Regions from separate parts of the Brachybacterium sp. sponge genome, predicted to be linked through region 2. Evidence: riboswitches for the same ligand, from Rfam matches in the RefSeq annotation. Region 2 holds a riboswitch; each other region holds the start of a gene.
The links. Region 2 has a riboswitch for thiamine pyrophosphate ahead of thiC (phosphomethylpyrimidine synthase ThiC). Riboswitches for the same ligand answer to the same signal wherever they lie in the genome.
Positions count from the first base shown of each region.

Region 1: another riboswitch for thiamine pyrophosphate. It lies ahead of A4A78_RS05210 (bifunctional hydroxymethylpyrimidine kinase/phosphomethylpyrimidine kinase); the one in region 2 lies ahead of thiC (phosphomethylpyrimidine synthase ThiC).
Region 3: another riboswitch for thiamine pyrophosphate. It lies ahead of A4A78_RS11835 (ECF transporter S component); the one in region 2 lies ahead of thiC (phosphomethylpyrimidine synthase ThiC).

Region 1 covers NZ_LRMP01000001.1:1,193,147-1,198,940, forward strand. The annotation lists gene A4A78_RS05190 (NAD(P)/FAD-dependent oxidoreductase) at 1-13, opposite strand, end outside; gene A4A78_RS05195 (thiamine phosphate synthase) at 56-724, opposite strand; gene thiM (hydroxyethylthiazole kinase) at 721-1,506, opposite strand; gene A4A78_RS05205 (MFS transporter) at 1,503-2,846, opposite strand; gene A4A78_RS05210 (bifunctional hydroxymethylpyrimidine kinase/phosphomethylpyrimidine kinase) at 2,843-4,558, opposite strand; TPP riboswitch at 4,549-4,641, opposite strand; gene A4A78_RS05215 (hypothetical protein) at 4,951-5,794, shown strand, end outside.
Region 2 covers NZ_LRMP01000002.1:7,667-13,460, reverse strand. The annotation lists gene A4A78_RS08145 (hypothetical protein) at 1-417, shown strand, start outside; gene A4A78_RS08140 (OmpA family protein) at 420-1,136, shown strand; TPP riboswitch at 1,287-1,401, shown strand; gene thiC (phosphomethylpyrimidine synthase ThiC) at 1,399-3,138, shown strand; gene A4A78_RS08130 (sulfurtransferase TusA family protein) at 3,309-3,539, opposite strand; gene A4A78_RS08125 (YeeE/YedE family protein) at 3,611-4,693, opposite strand; gene A4A78_RS08120 (hypothetical protein) at 4,768-5,091, opposite strand; gene A4A78_RS08115 (TolB family protein) at 5,213-5,794, opposite strand, start outside.
Region 3 covers NZ_LRMP01000002.1:863,225-869,018, forward strand. The annotation lists gene A4A78_RS11830 (ATP-binding cassette domain-containing protein) at 1-2,001, opposite strand, end outside; gene A4A78_RS11835 (ECF transporter S component) at 2,028-2,609, opposite strand; TPP riboswitch at 2,657-2,762, opposite strand; gene A4A78_RS11840 (hypothetical protein) at 2,794-3,360, opposite strand; gene A4A78_RS11845 (M13 family metallopeptidase) at 3,357-5,381, opposite strand; gene A4A78_RS11850 (hypothetical protein) at 5,413-5,794, opposite strand, start outside.

The sequences.
Region 1 (5,794 bases), on a different contig from region 2:
CATCAGCAGTCATGGTCCGACGCTACGCCGGAGCCCGGGCGTTGTCACGGCCTCGTCAGGGGCGGGGGCGGGCGCCCATCCCCTCGAGCACCTCGCGCACCGCCGCGGCGGGGTCGGGGGAGTCCATCACCGCGCGCACCAGCGCGAGCCCGGCGACGCCCGTGCGGGACAGCGCCGGGGCGTCGGCCGGGGTGACGTCCCCGATCGCGACGATCGGCAGCATCGTCGCCCGCACCAGCGCCGGATAGCCGTCCACGCCCAGCGGCTCCCGGCCGGAGTCCTTCGTGGGGGTGCGGCGGAACGGCCCGGCACCGAGATAGTCGAGGTCGAAGGCGACGCCGGCCGAGTCGCGGACCAGATCGAGCGTGCCGGTGGTCAGTCCGATGACCGCGTCGTGGCCGAGCAGGGCGCGGGCGTCGGGGACGGGCAGGTCGTCCTGGCCGAGGTGGACGCCGTGCACGTGCGCGCCGCGGGACCTGGCCGCCGCGGCGACGTCGGCCCGGTCGTCGACCAGCACCCGCGTGGCGGGGTTCGCGGCATGGACAGACTCGGCGACGGCGAGGACGAGCTCGAGCAGCTCCCGCGTGCTCGCCTCCTTGGCCCGCACCTGCACGACCCCGGCCCCGGCCGCCGCGGCCTCGGCGGCGACCTCGACGGTGCGCGGCCCGGTGCCGGAGGTGACGAGATAGCAGCGCAGGTCCAGCGGAGAGGAGGGGGCGGTCATGGGCGTCGTCCGATCTCGTCGAGGGCGTCGAGCAGGTGCATGCGGAAGCTGCCGGGCCCGGTCGCGCGCGACGCGGCGCGCTCCCCGGCCAGGGCCATCCAGGCGGTCGCGGCGAGCGCGGCCTCGAAGGGATCCTCCCAGACGGCGGTGCAGGCGGCGGTCAGCGCCCCCAGCAGGCAGCCCGTCCCGGTCACACGCGGCAGCAGCGCGGAGCCGCGGTCGAGCCGGGCCTCGCGGCTCGCATCCAGCACCAGGTCCACCGCGCCGGAGACGGCGACGGCCCCGCCGGTGCGGCGGGCGACCTCGGCCGCGGCGCCGGCGGCGGACTCCGCGGCGGCGGTCGAGTCCGCGCCCCGCCCGCCTCCCGCCTCGCCCACCAGGGCCAGGATCTCCGAGGCGTTGCCGCGCACCGCCGTCGGCCGCTGCGCGATCAGCCGCCGCGCGAGCGGGGTGCGGACCGGGGCGATCCCGATCGCCGTCGGGTCCAGCACCCACGGCCGGCCGTCCTCCCGCGCGACCGCGACGGTGGCGGGGATGCCGTCCATCGCGTCGGTCGAGAGGGTGCCGAGGTTGATCAGCAGCGCGTCCGCCACGCTCGTGACGACGGGAGCCTCGACGACGGTCTCGGTCATCATCGGCCGCGCCCCGGCGGCGAGCAGCCCGTCGGCCACCAGCTGCATCGACACGGTCGCGGTGAGGCAGTGGACCAGCGGCGCCGCCTCCCGCACCGCCGCGACGACGGGCAGGGCGCGGGCGAGATCGGGGTCGTCGGCGGGGCTCATCGCGCGCTCCGCCCGGCGACCGCGTCGAGGTCCGCGTCGATCTCCCGCGGGGAGAGCCGCGGGCCGAGCAGCGCCCCGACCACCACGAGCAGCCCGCCGAGCGCGACCATCCCCATCACCGTCACGTGCCGCCCGAGCAGCGGCTCGAGCGCCGGCACGTAGAACGGGTACAGCGCCGGCAGCACGAGGGAGAGGCTGTAGGCGGAGCCGTAGCCGGTCGAGCGGATCGCGGTGGGGAACCGCTCGGAGAGATAGGCGGCGATCGGACCGTAGGCGGAGACCGTCGCGACCTGCAGCAGCGCGGCCAGCAGCGACGCGACGGCGAGGGTCGGCGCGGTGACCGCAGCCCACCACAGCACCGGGCCAACGAGCCCCGCGACGGCGCCCCACACCACCAGCAGGCGCCGCCTCCCGACGAGGCTCGAGAGGTGCCCCGCGAGCGCCATCACGAGCGCCTGCGCGATCGAGGCCGCGCCCATCACCAGCGGCACCGCCTCCGGGGCGATCGGCGAGTCGGTGGACAGCCGCGCCGTCAGCAGCAGCACGGTCGAGTCGGTGAGCAGCCACAGCCCCGTCATCAGCACGAACGCCGCCCAGAACGCGGACGCCCACCGTCCGGTGAGCAGGCTGCGCAGGCCCGGGCGCGGGGCCGACGGGGCGGCCGACGCCGGTGCTCGCCGGGCCTGCGGCGCATCGACCACGTGCCGCCCGTAGTAGAGCATCATCCCGATCGACAGCGCCGCGCCCGCGACGAACAGCGCCCGCCAGCCCCAGACCGCGTACTGCTCCGGCCCGAGAGCCGCCAGCAGCGCCGCGACGGCGAAGGCGATCGTGGCCTGCGCCCACGGCGCCATCGAGAGGATCAGCCCGCTCATCAGCCCGCGTCGGCGCGGTGTCGACCACTCCATCGCCAGCGGGATCGCGGCCGAGTACTCACCGGCCACGAAGATGCCGCCGAGGAAGCGCAGCGCCAGGATCAGCGCGACCGTGCCCGGGCCGAGCACCTGATGGGTGGGGACGAGCGCGATCGCGAGCGCGCACGCCGCGGTGCCCGCGATCGCGAGACGAGTGGTGCGAGTGCGTCCCATGCGGTCCGCGATCCGCCCGAACACCACCCCGCCGACCGGCCGGCCCAGCAGCATCGCGACGATGATCAGCGCCGCCGCCGACGCGGTCGCCGACGGGCCCGCGATCACGAGCATCGCCGGGGCCAGCGCCGTGACCGGCAGGAACACATGGATGTTGTCGATGAAGTTCCCGACCACGCCGGCGCGCAGCGCGGCCCGACCCTCCGGCGGCAGGGCGCGGGTGCCGGTCGCGGCGATCGAGGCGGCGGTCATCGGGTCACCCCCGCGAGGGCCGGGCTCGGGGCGACGGCGGCGGGGGCCACGCGCCGTGCCTGCTCGAAGAACTCCAGCTCGTGGCGGCAGGCGAGGAGGAAGGCGCGCGCCGCCTCCGCCCGCACGGCGGGATCAGCGGCCTCGAGCTCGCGCTCGACGACGCCGAGCGCCCCGCGCACCCCCTCCACGAAGGTGGGGTCGCGGTAGGTCAGGAGCCACCCCGCGTAGGGGTGCTCGTCCGGTACCTCGGGCAGGCTCGCCCCGACCTGCGCGTACAGCCAGAAGCAGGGCAGCGCCGCGGCCGCTCCGACGGCCGTCGGGTCCCCGAGCGCCCGGGCGAGCAGGAAGTCGGTGTATGAACTGGTCACCGGGCTGACGGCCACCTCCGCCGCGTCAGGACGGGTCGCGAGCCAGCCGCGGTGGAGCTCGAGCTCAGTATCCACGCAGTGCCGGGAGGAGTCCGACCAGAACTCCCGCGCGGCAGGGTCCTCCGATGTCGCGGCGAGGGTCGCGAGGGCGCGGGAGTAGCGCTGCAGGTAGTGAGCGTCCTGCGCGAGATAGAAGGAGAACTGCCCCTCGGGCAGGCTCCCGTCCACGAGCGCCGCCACGAAGCCGGAGCCCTCGATCGCGCCGGCGAGCGGCGCCCCGGCCGCCCACAGCGCCTCGGTCCACGGGCCGACGGGCGGGACCGAGGCGGCAGGACCCGTCGGGCCGTCGGCCGTCGCTCGGGCGGCGAGCTGGGCCGGCTGCTCCCACCGGTCCGGCACCGCGCCGCCGGCGACCCACGGCGCGGCCGATCCCGCCGCCGCGAGCCGCCGTGCCCGGTGGGCGTGGTCGACGGGACCGTTCCCGCTCCCGACCTGCAGCTCTGCGCCGTGCAGAATCGCCTCGTGGAGCCAGTCGGTGACCCAGGCGAGGGCCGTGGCCGGGTCCTCACCGGCGCCGAGCCGGGTCGCGAGCGCCGCCGCGAGGGAGCAGCCGGTGCCGTGCGTGCTCGTCGTGTCCACCCGCGTGGAGTGCACCCTGTGACGGGTCCCGTCGGCCGCGATCCAGGCGTTGGTGACCTCGCGGCTGTCGAGGTGCCCGGTCTTCACGACGACCGCGACGCCGGTCGCCTCCGACCAGCGGGCGGCCTGGGCGAGGGCCTCGTCCTCGTCGTGCGCGCGGGGCTCGCCGGTGAGGACGGCGAGCTCGTCGATGTTCGGGGTGACCACGGTGGCGAGGGAGCAGAAGCGGATCATCGCCTGCTCCGCCTCGGGCTCCAGCAGCCTGTCGCCGCTGGTCGCGACCATCACCGGGTCGACCACGAGCACCCGCGGCGGGTGCGCGGAGAGCCAGGTCCGGGCGGCCTCGATGATCTCTGCGGTGCCGAGCATGCCGGTCTTGACCGCCTCGAGCTCGACGTCGTCGGAGACCGCGCGGAGCTGCGCGGCGAGGAACTGCGCGGGAGGGACGTGGATGTCGCTCACTCCGTGGGTGTTCTGCGCGACGACCGCGGTCACCGCCGCCATGCCGAAGCCGCCCGCGGCGGTGATCGATTTGAGGTCCGCCGCGGTGCCGGCACCTCCCGTCGGGTCGGTGCCCGCGATCGAGAGCACGCGCGGGGCCGACGGCGCGGGGCGGTCGGGTGCGGGCCGGCGGGTAGCGGGCCGATCGGGCGCGGCGGCGCGGGGGAGGGCAGCGGGAAAGAGGGTGCAAGGATCCGAGCTCATGCGGACATCCCTTCGCTAGTACGAACTAGATCAGGTTCCACGGGTGTGATCTCAGCGCCTCGGGCGCACCCCGTGTCCAGCGGCCGAGTGTAGGCCAAGCGACGGGGGAGGGGCCTGGGCGTCTGGAGTCGATGCCTCCTGCAGCAAGGGTCCGACAGACGAAGCGAATCCTCCGAAAACCGGTGGATGACATTGTGGAAAAAGTGGGACTGTGGAGGAAAGGTGTGGATCGAGAGCTGCATAGCGGTCGAAATGCGCCACTCGATCAGAAAGTTATCCACATATTCTTCTCGAACCTTCCTTCTGTCGGTTCCGGCCCCTAGTGTGAAGGGGTCGGATCGAAAGGGGCGGTGCATCGACGCATCGCCGACGCGGACGGGGAGGAGGGGCCGATGAGCATCACGCAGCCGGAGCATTCGTCGGGCGATGAGATCGCCGACGACGCACGCGATGCTGGGCGTCCCGAGGCCGCGGCTGCCACCTCCGACCATGCCGTCGATGCCCTGATCGCGTCGCTGCCTGCTCGTCTCCACCGCGTCACCGCGCGTCAGGCGCGCACTCGCGATGCGCTGCCTGAACTCGGCGGCTGCGCCGACGACCCCGCTCTGAGCGAGGCCGCGCAGCGCGTCTGGGACGCGGAGCGCGCCACCGCCCTCGCGCTCGCTGCGCAGTACCGCGCCCTCGCAGCCCTGCACGAGGTCGAGGGCGAGTACGAGGATGCCTGCGAGCTCGACGAGGTCGAGACTCTCCGCGCCGCGCTCGGCCTCCGGGTCACTCGCAGCGCCGCGAGCTGGAGACTGCGTGACGCGTACCAGGCCGTGCATCATTTCCCGCGCACCCTCGAGAACCTCGAATCCGGAAGCATGCCGTCGGCCTGGTTCCAGAAGATGCTGAAGACCTCGCAGAAGCTCTCCGAATCCTCCAGGAGGGATCTCGATGCCGTGATCTCGACATGGTCCACGGATATCAGCCCGGAACGTTTCTTCACGCTCCTGCGCGCCCTCGTCGAGCATCTCGCCGAGCGCGAGAGCCGTCCCGATCCGGTCGCCGCGCTCGAGCGCACCGTCGAGCTGCTGCCCGGCGCCGAGGCCGGCACCGGGACCCTGAGGATCACGGGTCCGATCCCCGAGATCCTCGCTCGGTGGAAGTCGATCGACGAGTCCGCCCGCGCCGTCCAGGCGGCGCAGCGGGCGGCGCTCCGCGACGGTACGCCCGTCCCGCACGACCCCGACGGCG
Region 2 (5,794 bases):
GCCACGCTCGAGTACCCCATCGCATCCGACGAGGCGGAGGGGACGATGACCGTGGGCCTGCACCACCTGCGCCGGCGCGGCGAGACCCTCGAGCTGCTGCTCACCTTCACCCCGGAGTTCACCGAGCCCGGCGCCTTCACGCTCTTCGACCTGCACGGCGACAACCACTCCGTGGTGGCGCCGGCCCTCGTGGACCGTGCGAACCTCACCCGCTACGACATCCTGAACACCAGCAAGAGCTACGACAGCCCGGCGATGTGGAACAGCACGCAGAACGTGATCGAGCTCTCCTCCGGCGACACCCAGGCGTACTGGGCGAACTTCGCCGCCCCGATCGACGACATCACCGCGATCGACGTCGTGATGGGCGCGGGCCCCTCCTTCGAGGACGTGCAGATCGAGGCCGAGGAGGGATGAGGATGCTCCGCACGACTCCGCAGCCCGAGGCGACGCACCTCTCTCCCGCCGACCCGTCGCCCCGTCGCGCCGAGCCGCCCCGACACGGCGCCCCGCGCCCTACGGCCGAGCCGTCGGCGGCCCGGGCCGCCCGCCGACGGGCCACGGCCGCCGCCTCGCTCGCGGCATCCGCCCTGCTGCTGGCCCTCGGCGCGCCCGCGGCCTTCGCCGAGGGCGAGACGAAGGGCCCGCCCGAGCAGCCCTTCGAGATCACCGACGAGATCCTCCAGCGCTCGATCACGGTCTACGACCCGGCACGCTCGATCACCGAGTGCGAACCCGCCCGCTCGATCACGGAGCTCGGCGGCAGCGAGCCCGCCGAGGACGAGGTGATCGTGCTCGAGGCCGACATCCTCTTCCCCTCCAACGCCTGGGACCTCTCCGTCGGGGCCGCCGCCCGCATCGTCGAGCTCGCCGCCGAAATCCCCGAGGGCACGACCGTGCAGGTGGGCGGGCACACCGACTCTCTGCCCGTGGACCGCTCGCAGTATGACTTCGACAACCAGCAGCTCTCGGAGAACCGCGCCCAGGCGGTCGCCGACGCGCTCGCGGCGGAGCGCCCCGATCTCACCCTCGAGGTCACCGGGCACGGCGATGCGAAGCCGTCCGCCGCAGGAGGCGGAGGGGACGACGCCGGCAATGCGGCGGACCGCCGCGTCGAGCTGCGCTACGGGGACTGACCAGGCCCCACCCTTCAGGACGAGCGGCCGACGGGCCCTGGCGCGGACCTCTACGCGGCAGGGCCCGTCGGCCGTGGCGGTCCGGCGCCCCTCGCGGACGCCGCGGACGTGCACGCCGCGGACGCGACCGCATGCGTCTGCTACGGTCGTCGCCGATCCCTCGGGTGCCCGTCGCAACGGGCTGAGATCGAACTGTCGCGGTTCGAGCACCGACCGAACCTGCCCCGGGTCATGCCGGCGAAGGAAGAAGGAGAGCGACTGCATGTCCGCACGCCCTGAGAACTACCCCACCCACAGCCTCGGCCACCTGGAGGACCCCGCGCACGGCCTGCGGGTGCCCGTCACCCGCATCGCCCAGGACCCCTCCCCCGCCGGGACGGCCAACCCGCCGCTGGACGTGTACCGCACCGCCGGTCCCGGCTGCGTCCCGGAGGAGGGCCTGCCGCCGCTGCGCGAGGAGTGGATCCGGCGCCGCGGCGACGTCGAGGAGTACGCGGGCCGGGACCGCGATCTGTCCGACGACGGGCGCGGTGCGGTGCGCCGCGGCGAGGCCAGCGCCGAGTGGCGCGGCGAGAGCCGGCCCCCGCTGCGCTCCCTCCCGGGCCGGTGCGTCACCCAGATGCACTACGCCCGTCGCGGCGAGATCACCCCGGAGATGCGCTATGTCGCGCTGCGGGAGGGCCGCGACGTGGAGCTGGTGCGCAGCGAGGTCGCGGCGGGTCGCGCGGTCATCCCCGCGAACGTGAACCATCCCGAGGCGGAGCCGATGATCATCGGCCGCAGCTTCCTGGTGAAGGTCAACGCGAACATCGGCAACTCGGCGGTGACCTCCTCGATCGCCGAGGAGGTCTCCAAGCTCGAGTGGGCCACCCGCTGGGGCGCCGACACCGTCATGGACCTCTCCACCGGGGACGACATCCACACCACCCGCGAGTGGATCCTGCGCAACTCCCCGGTGCCCATCGGGACCGTCCCCATCTACCAGGCGCTGGAGAAGGTGAACGGGGACGCGAACGCGCTGACCTGGGAGATCTTCCGGGACACCGTGATCGAGCAGAGCGAGCAGGGCGTGGACTACATGACGATCCACGCCGGGGTGCTGCTGCGCTACGTGCCGCTGACCGCGAACCGGGTCACGGGGATCGTCTCGCGCGGCGGCTCCATCCTGGCCGGCTGGTGCCTGGCCCGGCACCGGGAGAACTTCCTCTACGAGCACTTCGACGAGCTGTGCGAGATCTTCGCCCGCTACGACGTCTCCTTCTCCCTCGGCGACGGACTGCGGCCCGGCTGCCTCGCCGACGCGAACGACGCCGCGCAGTTCGCCGAGCTCGACACCCTCGCCGAGCTGACCCGTCGGGCGTGGGAGCACGACGTGCAGGTGATGGTCGAGGGCCCGGGGCACGTGCCGCTGCACCTGGTGCGCGAGAACGTGGAGCGCCAGCAGGAGCTGTGCGACGGCGCGCCGTTCTACACCCTCGGCCCGCTGGTCACCGACGTGGCGCCGGCCTACGACCACATCACCTCCGCCATCGGCGCGACGGAGATCGCCCGCTACGGCACCGCGATGCTCTGCTACGTCACGCCGAAGGAGCACCTCGGGCTCCCGGACCGCGACGACGTGAAGACCGGGGTGATCACGTACAAGATCGCCGCGCACGCGGCCGATGTCGCCAAAGGGCATCCCGGTGCCCGCGAGCGCGACGACGCCCTGTCGAAGGCCCGCTTCGAGTTCCGCTGGCGGGACCAGTTCGGGCTCTCGCTGGATCCGCAGCTGGCCGAGGAGTACCACGACGAGACCCTGCCGGCCGAGCCCGCGAAGACCGCGCACTTCTGCTCCATGTGCGGGCCGAAGTTCTGCTCGATGAGGATCTCGCAGGACATCCGCGACACCTACGGCGACGCCGCCTCCCAGGAGCGGATCGCCCAGGAGGGCATGGCCGAGAAGTCGCGGGAGTTCCGCGAGCGGGGCGGCACCGTGTACCTGCCGACGCCGCGGTTCTGATCCCTGCCGACACGGCGGTCCTGATCCCCGTCGGTCCGTGGAGCGCGCCGCGGCGTTCGCGGGCCCCGAGGGCCGGGGGCGGGGGCGCGCACAGGCGCCGACGCACCCGGCCGTCGGCCGGTCATCGATCCGGAGCCGGTCGGCTTCGGCCCGGGGCTGGCCGGGTCGGGTCAGGCGCCCTTGCGGACCGTGATCGTCCAGCCGGCCTCGCCGGTGCGGTCGAAGGCGACGACCTCGTGACCGTCCGTCGCCGCCCACTGGGGCAGGGAGTCGGTGGCCTGGGTGCAGTCGAAGTCGATGATCAGGTCATCGCCCGTGCTCAGCTGCTGCATCGCGTTCTTCGCGTCGATCAGCGGGAACGGGCAGACGGAGCCGTTGGTCTGGAGGGTGTAGGCGGCCATGGGAGCGGTCCTTCCGAAGGAGGGTCGGGGCAAATTCTGGGTGCTGTTCGGTGAGCTGGTGAGCGGGGCGGTCAGGAGGCGGGGGTGAGCACCGGGGCGGGGCGGTTGGCCTCGGCGGCGCGCTGCGGGCGCTGCAAGAAGAACCAGGCCGCGCCCCAGGTGCCGAGCATGATCGCGACCAGCGAGACCCAGCCCTGGTAGCTGAACAGGCTGGTCTCCACCAGGGAGTTGCCGATGGTGCAGCCGCCGGCGAGCGCAGCGCCGACGCCCATCGCGACGCCGCCGCCGGCGCTGCGCAGGATGGTCTGGGAGTCCGGGACGCGCCAGCGGAACTCGCCGGAGAGCTTCGCAGCGACGAAGGAGCCGACGAGGATGCCGAGCACGAGCATCACCGACCAGTCCACGAGGGTCACGTCGCCCGTGGTCAGGAAAGTGGCGATCTTGGCCGACGGGGTGGTGATGCCGAGCCCGCCGTTGCGGCCCGCCGCGGTGGACAGCAGCCACGCGGCGATCGCGATCAGACCCAGCAGCACGCCGCCCACCCAGGGGCTCCAGGGGATGTCGGCGAGGTAGTGGCCGAGGCCGGTGCGACGAGCCGGGAGCTTCACGGAGGGGCGCCCCGCGGCGGCGCGAGCCTTGGCGGCGCGGTACCGGCGCACGACGAGCACGGCGACGATCGCGCTGAACACGAGGGTGGGGACCCAGACGCTCACGCCGAGGGTCTCGTGGATCGTGGAGTCGGCGACGGTGCGGGCGCGGGCGGCCTCGGTGAAGCCGCCGAGCGGGCCGTACTTCATCACGGCCGCGAACAGGGCGTAGAAGATCAGCGCGACCCAGGAGCCGATGAGACCCTCGCCGGCGCGGTAGTAGATGCCGGTCGCACAGCCGCCGGCCATGATGATGCCGACGCCGAAGATCAGTCCGCCGCCGATCACGGCGAGCGGGGCGAAGGAGGCGGGCTCGGGGGCGAGCATGCCCATGCCGGTCAGCGCGGCGACGCCGACGGCCTGGATCGCGATGGCGAGCAGGAAAGGGGTGAAATAGCGGGTGGAGCGGGTGAGGTAGAGGTCGCGGAACGCGCCGGTCACGCAGAACCGGGAGCGCTGCAGGACGTAGCCGAGCACGGCGCCGAGGAGGAGGCCGGTGAGGATCATGCGCACCAGGCTAGCTAATGGGCGCCATAAGGGAAACCGTGGGTGAAGTGTGAACGTCCGGCCGCGGAGGCACGTCAGCCGATGCGCCCTCCGTAGCCGCGCTGGGCGGCCTTGTCCTTCAGATCAGCGAAGACCTTGCCGAGGCCGGTGGGCTCGGGCTCGTCCTCCGAGGGCAGCTCGATGTACTCCACGATCGAGCGCATCGTCGCCACGTCGATGCTGGGCATCCCGCCGGCCAGGAGAGTGCCGATCCGCTCGCCGACCAGGGTCTCGAGCCTGTCGGCCGCGTCGGCCCCACGCTTCTCGCGGGTCTCCTCGAGGCGCTCGTGCAGCATGCGCGCAGCGACGGGCGAGGCAGGGATCGGCTCGGGGTGTCCGGCGACGGTGATCTGTTCCATGGCGCTCCGCATCGGATCGAGGGGGCCGGGCGGCTGCGACCGGCTCCGAGCAGGGTACCGGGAGGCCCGGGGAGCGGCCCGGGGAGTCTGCAGAGCAGCGGTCGCAGCAGGCCGCGCCCTCTCAGTCGTGCAGCCCGTCCACGGGGTAGTCCACATAGGCGATCGAGCGGCCGTCCGGGGACCAGCTGTGCACGTTCATCGTGCCCTGGCCGCCGAACACACGGGCGAGGTCGCGGATCCCCGTGCCGTCGGCCGCGCACAGCCGCACGATCACGTCCTTGTCCGCGGGATGGCCCTCGGTGCCGGGCGGGAAGCTGACATAGGCGAGGCGGCTGGAGTCGGGCGAGACGTGCGGGAACCAGTTCACGCGCTCGTCGTAGGTGAGCTGCTCGATGCCGGTGCCATCGGGGCGCATGCGGAACAGCTGGGCGTGGCCGGAGACGGTGCGCGCCCGCTCGGAGTTGAAGTAGATCCACTGTCCGTCGGGCGAGTACTCGGAGCCGTCGTCGGGGAACTCGTCGTCGGTGAGCTGCACGTCCTCGCCGCCCGCGGCAGGGATCGTGAAGACGTTCGGCGGGGCCCAGTTCCCCTCCGCGTCGGCGGTCAGCCCGATGTAGGCGAGGGTCGTGCCGTCGGGACTGACGCCGTGGAGGAAGTGGAGGCGGCCGTCGTCGTTCGTGATACGTCGGGGGGTGCCGCAGGC
Region 3 (5,794 bases), 860 kb from region 2:
GATCACGACCCCCAGCAGGTCCGCGGGTCCGACGGGGCTCGGCGCCGCCCAGGTGCGGTGCGTCGCGGTCGCGAAGCCGCGGGAGTCCATCGCCAGGGCCTGCTGCTCGGCGCCGCGCAGCGTGTCCACGAGCAGGGCGAGGGTGGCACCCGCGAGCACCCGGGGGGAGCGGGGACCGCCGAGACCGCGGCGAGTGCGGGCCTCGAGGATCGCCGCCCACTGCCGGCCCAGATGCCCCACCCGCACCAGCGCGATCACGGAGGCGGCGACGGGCCGTCCAGGCAGGTGCAGGCGCTGGCCGAGCGCGTCCCCGAGCGGGGTGGGGCGCACGGAGGCGAGGGCCAGCACCCCGGGGGCGACGAAGGCGGTGATCCGCGCGGCCTCCTTCAGGCCGACGAGCCATGCCTCTCCGGACAGCGCCGGCGCCTCGCCCAGCAGCGCCGTGGTCCAGGCGAGCCCCGCCGCAGAGAGCAGGATCGGGAGCAGGCGCAGGGCCGCGCCGCGCAGGCTCCGCACCGCCAGCGGGGCGAGCAGCACGGTCGGGGCGAGGGCGAGCAGCCCGCCCTGCCAGCTCTGCACGGCGAAGGAGCCGATCGCGGCGAGGATCCCGATCAGGCTCAGCGTCAGCGGGTTCAGCGCGTCGGCCGGGACCCGGCGGGGCGAGGGCGTGGGCACCGCGCCCGGCGCCGGGGAGGGCAGGTCGTGGCGCGCGTCGGCCGCGTCGACGAGGAGCTCGTCGTGGCTCGCGACGAGCACCGCCGTGCCGCGGGCCCTCGCCTCGCGCAGCAGCTCCAGCACCTCGCGGCGCCGCCGGGCGTCCAGGCCCACGGTCGGCTCGTCGAGCACGAGCAGGCCGGGGCGCTGGGCGAGGGCCGCGACGATCGCGAGACGGCGCTGTTCGCCGCCGGAGAGGCGGTGGGGGTGGGCGCCGGCGAGCGGGGCGAGGCCCGCCCGCTGAAGAAGCTCGTCCGCGAGGGCCTCGTCCGTGGCCCAGGGGGAGGCGAGGACCTCCTCCCGCACGGTCGTCGCGACGAAGGAGTGCTCGGGGTCCTGGGGGACGAGGGCGATTTGGGAGGGCTCGGGGCGGGACACGGCGCCCGCGCCCGGCTCCGTCGCGCCGACGAGGACGCGCAGCAGGGAGGTCTTGCCCGCACCGGACGGGCCGGTCAGCGCGGTCAGCCGCCCGGAGCGCAGCGCGAGGTCCTGCGGCGCGGTGAGCCCCCGGGCGGGCACGGTGACGCCGCGCAGCGCGGCGACGGTCTCGCCGGGTTCGGCCGAGCCGCGCGCCTCCTCGCCGGCCGTCCCGTCCTCGAGCACCCCCGCTGCGACCAGCACCTCCCGCTGCCGGGAGAGCAGCTCGCCCGGTGCTCCGTCGGCGAGCACCCGGGCGCGAGGGCCGAGCACGATCAGCCGGTCCACGTGCGGCAGCCAGGGCCCGAACCGGTGCTCGGCGACGACGAGGGTGCGGCCGCCCGCGACCGTCAGGATCGCCTCTCGCACCTGCTCGGCCGTCGGGGCATCGAGCATGGAGGTCGGCTCGTCCAGGAGCAGCAGGTCGGGGCGCAGGGCCAGTGCGCCGGCCAGCGCGATCCGCTGCTGCTGGCCGCCCGAGGCGTCCAGCGGCGCCCGCTCAGGGTCGAGGTCGACGCGCGCCGCCTCGAGCGCCCGGGCGGCGCGCTCGGTGAGCTCCGGCCGGGGCAGTCCCGCGTTCTCCGGTCCGAAGGCGGCGTCGCGGGCGACGGTCGCGCCGACCAGAGCGTGCACCGGGTTCTGCAGCAGCAGGCCCCGCTCCCCGGGCCGGCTGGGCGCGGGGACGAGCCCCTCGCCGTCCCCGTCCTCGGGGTCCAGCAGCCCGGCCAGCGCCCGCAGCACGGTCGACTTCCCACTGCCGCTCGCCCCGGCCAGCAGCACTCGCTGCCCGGGCGGGATCTCGAGGTCGAGCCCCTCGATGGTCGGCTCGCGCCGGCTGAGCGGCCGCCAGCGCAGCCCGTCGACGTGCACGGACGCCGCCGGGACGGTCCCGGTGCTCAGGCCTCCACCGCGCGGGCCGCCTCCCGGCCGGAGGCCAGGGAGTCCACCGCGCCGGTCGCGATCAGCGCCCGGCTCGCCGCCCAGCCCAGCACCCCGCACAGCAGCGCCCCCGAGAGCAGGAAGAAGGCGAGCATCGTGCCGGAGAAGGCCCAGCTCATTTCCTGGTAGTAGGCGACCTTCTCCCATCCCCATTCGAGCAAGGCAGAGAGCACGCCGCCGAGCACCGCCACGGGCAGGGTGAAGCGCCGGTAGCGGGTGAGCAGGAAGGCGAGCTCGACCCCACCGCCCTGCATGAGACCGGACACGGCGGTGCCCCAGCCCCACTGACTGCCCAGCAGCATCGAGAGCACGGCGGCGACCATCTCCGCGAGCAGGGCGGCGCCGGGCTTGCGCACCAGCAGCGCGGCGAGCACGGCCGGCAGGAACCAGATCCCCGCCAGCAGCCCCTCGGCCGGCTTGAACGCCGCGGTCAGCGGGCCGATCAGGGTGTAGAGCTGGCCGTAGCCGAGGAAGGCGACCCCGAAGGCCGCCCCGATCAGCACGGTCACCAGCAGATCGACGGTGCGATAACGGGTCATCACGTCTCCTCCCAGGTCCTGGAAGGGGCGCGGAGCACCGGCGGTGCTCCACGGAAATCCCGACTCCCTACGCCGGTGCGAGCCGGATCAGGTTCGAGGGTCTGCGCCGTCGGCGCACTCTCAGCACCGGACGGTGCTCCCCTGTCAGTGGATGACGAGCAGACAGTCTAGCCCAGGAGCACGCTCAGCGGCGGGCACGGATGGCCTGGTCGATCGCATCGGCGGCCGCCTCGGGGTCGACGGGGGAGAGGATGTAGCAGGTGTCCTTCGTCCCGATGATCTCCACGCTCGTGCCCGGCCGGGTGACCAGCATCCGGTAGGGACGCTGCTGTTCGGCGAGGGTGAAGATCTTCCGCCGGCCGACGGGGGTGAGCTCCTCGGGCTTCGGGGTCATCGCCCTCCCGCGCCGCCAGCCGTAGCCGCCGAGGGCGACGCCCACGGTGCCGGTGGGGATATCGCGCAGCTGCACGGTGCGGAAGTCCTCGATCGGCCAGACCCGGCGGGGGAGGAAGCCTCCGAGGCTCACGGTGACCCCGTTCCCGTCGACCACGAAGCGGGTGGCCTGGCCCATCCACGTCCACAGCGCCAGCAGCGCGAAGGCGGCGAGCACCGCGATCGCGCCCGGCGCCGAGCCGCGCTGCAGCAGCAGGCCCGACACGATCAGGCCCGCCACCACGGTGACGACGACGCGGGTCCAGCCCACGGACGAGGGCACCGTCCGCCCGACGTGGAAGGGCGGATCGGGCCTCACCAGATGCTCACCCGCTCCTCGGGGGCGCGGTACATGCCGTCGCCCTCGCGCACGTCGAAGGCCTCGTGGAACTCGTCGATGTGCCCGGCGACCGTGTTGCAGCGGAACTCCATCGGCGCATGCGGGTCCACGGCCAGGCGGCGGATCGCCTCCTGGGGCCGGTTCCGGCCCCGCCACACGGTCGCCCAGGACCAGAACACGCGCTGCAGGCCGGTGAGCCCGTCGAGCTCGGCCGCGGCCTCCTCCTCGGAGCGGCTGGCGAGATAGGCCTTGACTGCGATGGAGAGCCCGCCGAGGTCGCCGATGTTCTCGCCGATGGTGAGGGCGCCGTTGACTCGGTGGGAGTCGTCGAGCTCGCGCGGGGAGAGCTCCGAGTACTGCGCGATGAGACGGGCGGCGCGGGCGTCGAAGGCCTCGCGGTCCTCCGCCGTCCACCAGGAGACGAGGTTGCCGTCCCCGTCGTACTTCGAGCCCTGGTCGTCGAAGCCGTGGCCGACCTCGTGGCCGATCACCGCGCCGATCCCGCCGAAGTTCACGGCGTCGTCGGCTTCCGCGTCGAAGAACGGGGGCTCGAGGATCGCGGCGGGGAAGACGATCTCGTTCCGGCCGGGGTTGTAGTAGGCGTTGACCGTCTGCGGGGTCATGTGCCACTCGGTCTCGTCCATCGGCCCGCCGACCTTCGAGAACTCGAAGTCCGCCTCGAAGCGGCGGGAGGCGCGGACGGTCGCGACGAGGTCGCCGGGGACGAGCTCGAGGCCGTCGTAGTCGCGCCACGTCGAGGGATACCCGATCTTCGGGGTGAACCTCTCGAGCTTCGCGAGCGCCTTCTCGCGGGTGGCCGGGGTCATCCAGTCCAACGAGCTGATCGAGTCGCGGTAGGCGTCCATCAGGGCGTCGACCAGCGCGGTCATGCGCTCCTTGTGGGCGGCGGGGAAGTGGCGGGCGACGTACTCGCGGCCGACGGCGAAGCCGACCGCGCCCTCGACCAGGGCCACGCCCCGCTTCCACCGCTCCTTCAGCTCCTCCGCACCGGACAGGACGCGGCCGGAGAAGTCGAAGTCCTCCTCGACCAGCGCGGCGGGGAGATAGGGGGCGTAGGAGGAGACGGTGTGCATCGCGAGCCACGTGCGCAGCACGGCGAGGTCCTCCCCGGCCAGCAGCTCCGCGGCGGCGGAGACGAACTCGGGCTGGCCGACGGAGACCACGTCGAAGGCCGCGGCCGGCGCGCCGGTGCCCTCGATGTACGCGTCCCAGGGGAAGGCGGGGGCGAGCTCGCGGCGCTGCGCGGCGTCCATGGGGTTGTCGGACTTCTCCCGGTCGCGCAGGCGGACCACGTCGACGTGGCAGGCGGCGAGGCGGGTCTCGAAGTCGAGCACGGCGCGGGCGAGCTCCTCGGGGCCGCCGGCGGCGAGCCCCGCACGGCCGGGCAGCTCGGCGAGGCGGGCGAGGTTCGCCAGGTGCGCGGCATAGGCCTCGCGGGTCTCGGCGTGGTGCTCCTCGCGGTAGTAGGACTCGTCGGGCAGGCCGAGGCCTCCCTGATGGATCTTGACCTGGTACTGGGAGGAGTCGTGGTCGTCGGTCCACACGTAGGCGAGCACCGCCGAGGCCCCCGAGTCGGGCGCCGCCATCCGGCGCACGAGGCCCTCGAGGTCCCGGGTCGCCCCGATCTCGTCGAGCAGGTCGGCGAGGCCGGACAGGCCCGCGGCCTCGATCGCCTCGGTGTCCATGAACATGCGGTACAGCGTGCCGATCCGGGCGTGGTCGGTGGTCGGGACCGGCAGGCTCCCCGCCTCGTCCGCGGTGCGCGCGACGTCGTCGGCCGCCTCCTCGACGATCTCCCGCACCCGCTCCTCGGACAGGTCGCGCAGCGCGTGGAAGGCGCCGTCGCTGGACCGGTCGGCGGGCATCACGTGCTCGGCGAGCCAGCGGCCGTTGACGTGGCCGAAGAGGTCGTCCTGGGGGCGGGCGGCGGCGTCGACCTGCTCGAGGTCGAGTCCGGAGGGGAGGGCAGCGGTCATCATCGGCTCCTGCGGGGGTGGTGGGGTCGGTCGGTCAGAGGCTCAGCAGTCCGAGCACGGCCAGGGCGAGGGTCAGTGCACCGAGGGCGATGGGCATGTACGCCCAGGGGGTGCGGGAGCGCTCCGCCGGAGGCCTGCGCTGGAGGACGAGGGTCGACAGCCCGGTGCCGATCGAGAGCACGGCGGTGCCGACGGCGAGCACGGGCGAGAGGATCACGAGCACGGTCGCGCCGAGCTGGAACATCACGGTGCCGAGCACGTCCAGCAGGCGCATCACGACGGTCTCGCGGGCGCCGACGCGCTGGGAGAGCAGGGTCGAGATCGCCTCCTCGGACCAGTCGCCGGGCGTGGCGATGCGGCGCCGGGTCGCGACGGTCTGCGCGGTCGCCAGCACGATCCACACCAGCGCGCAGCCG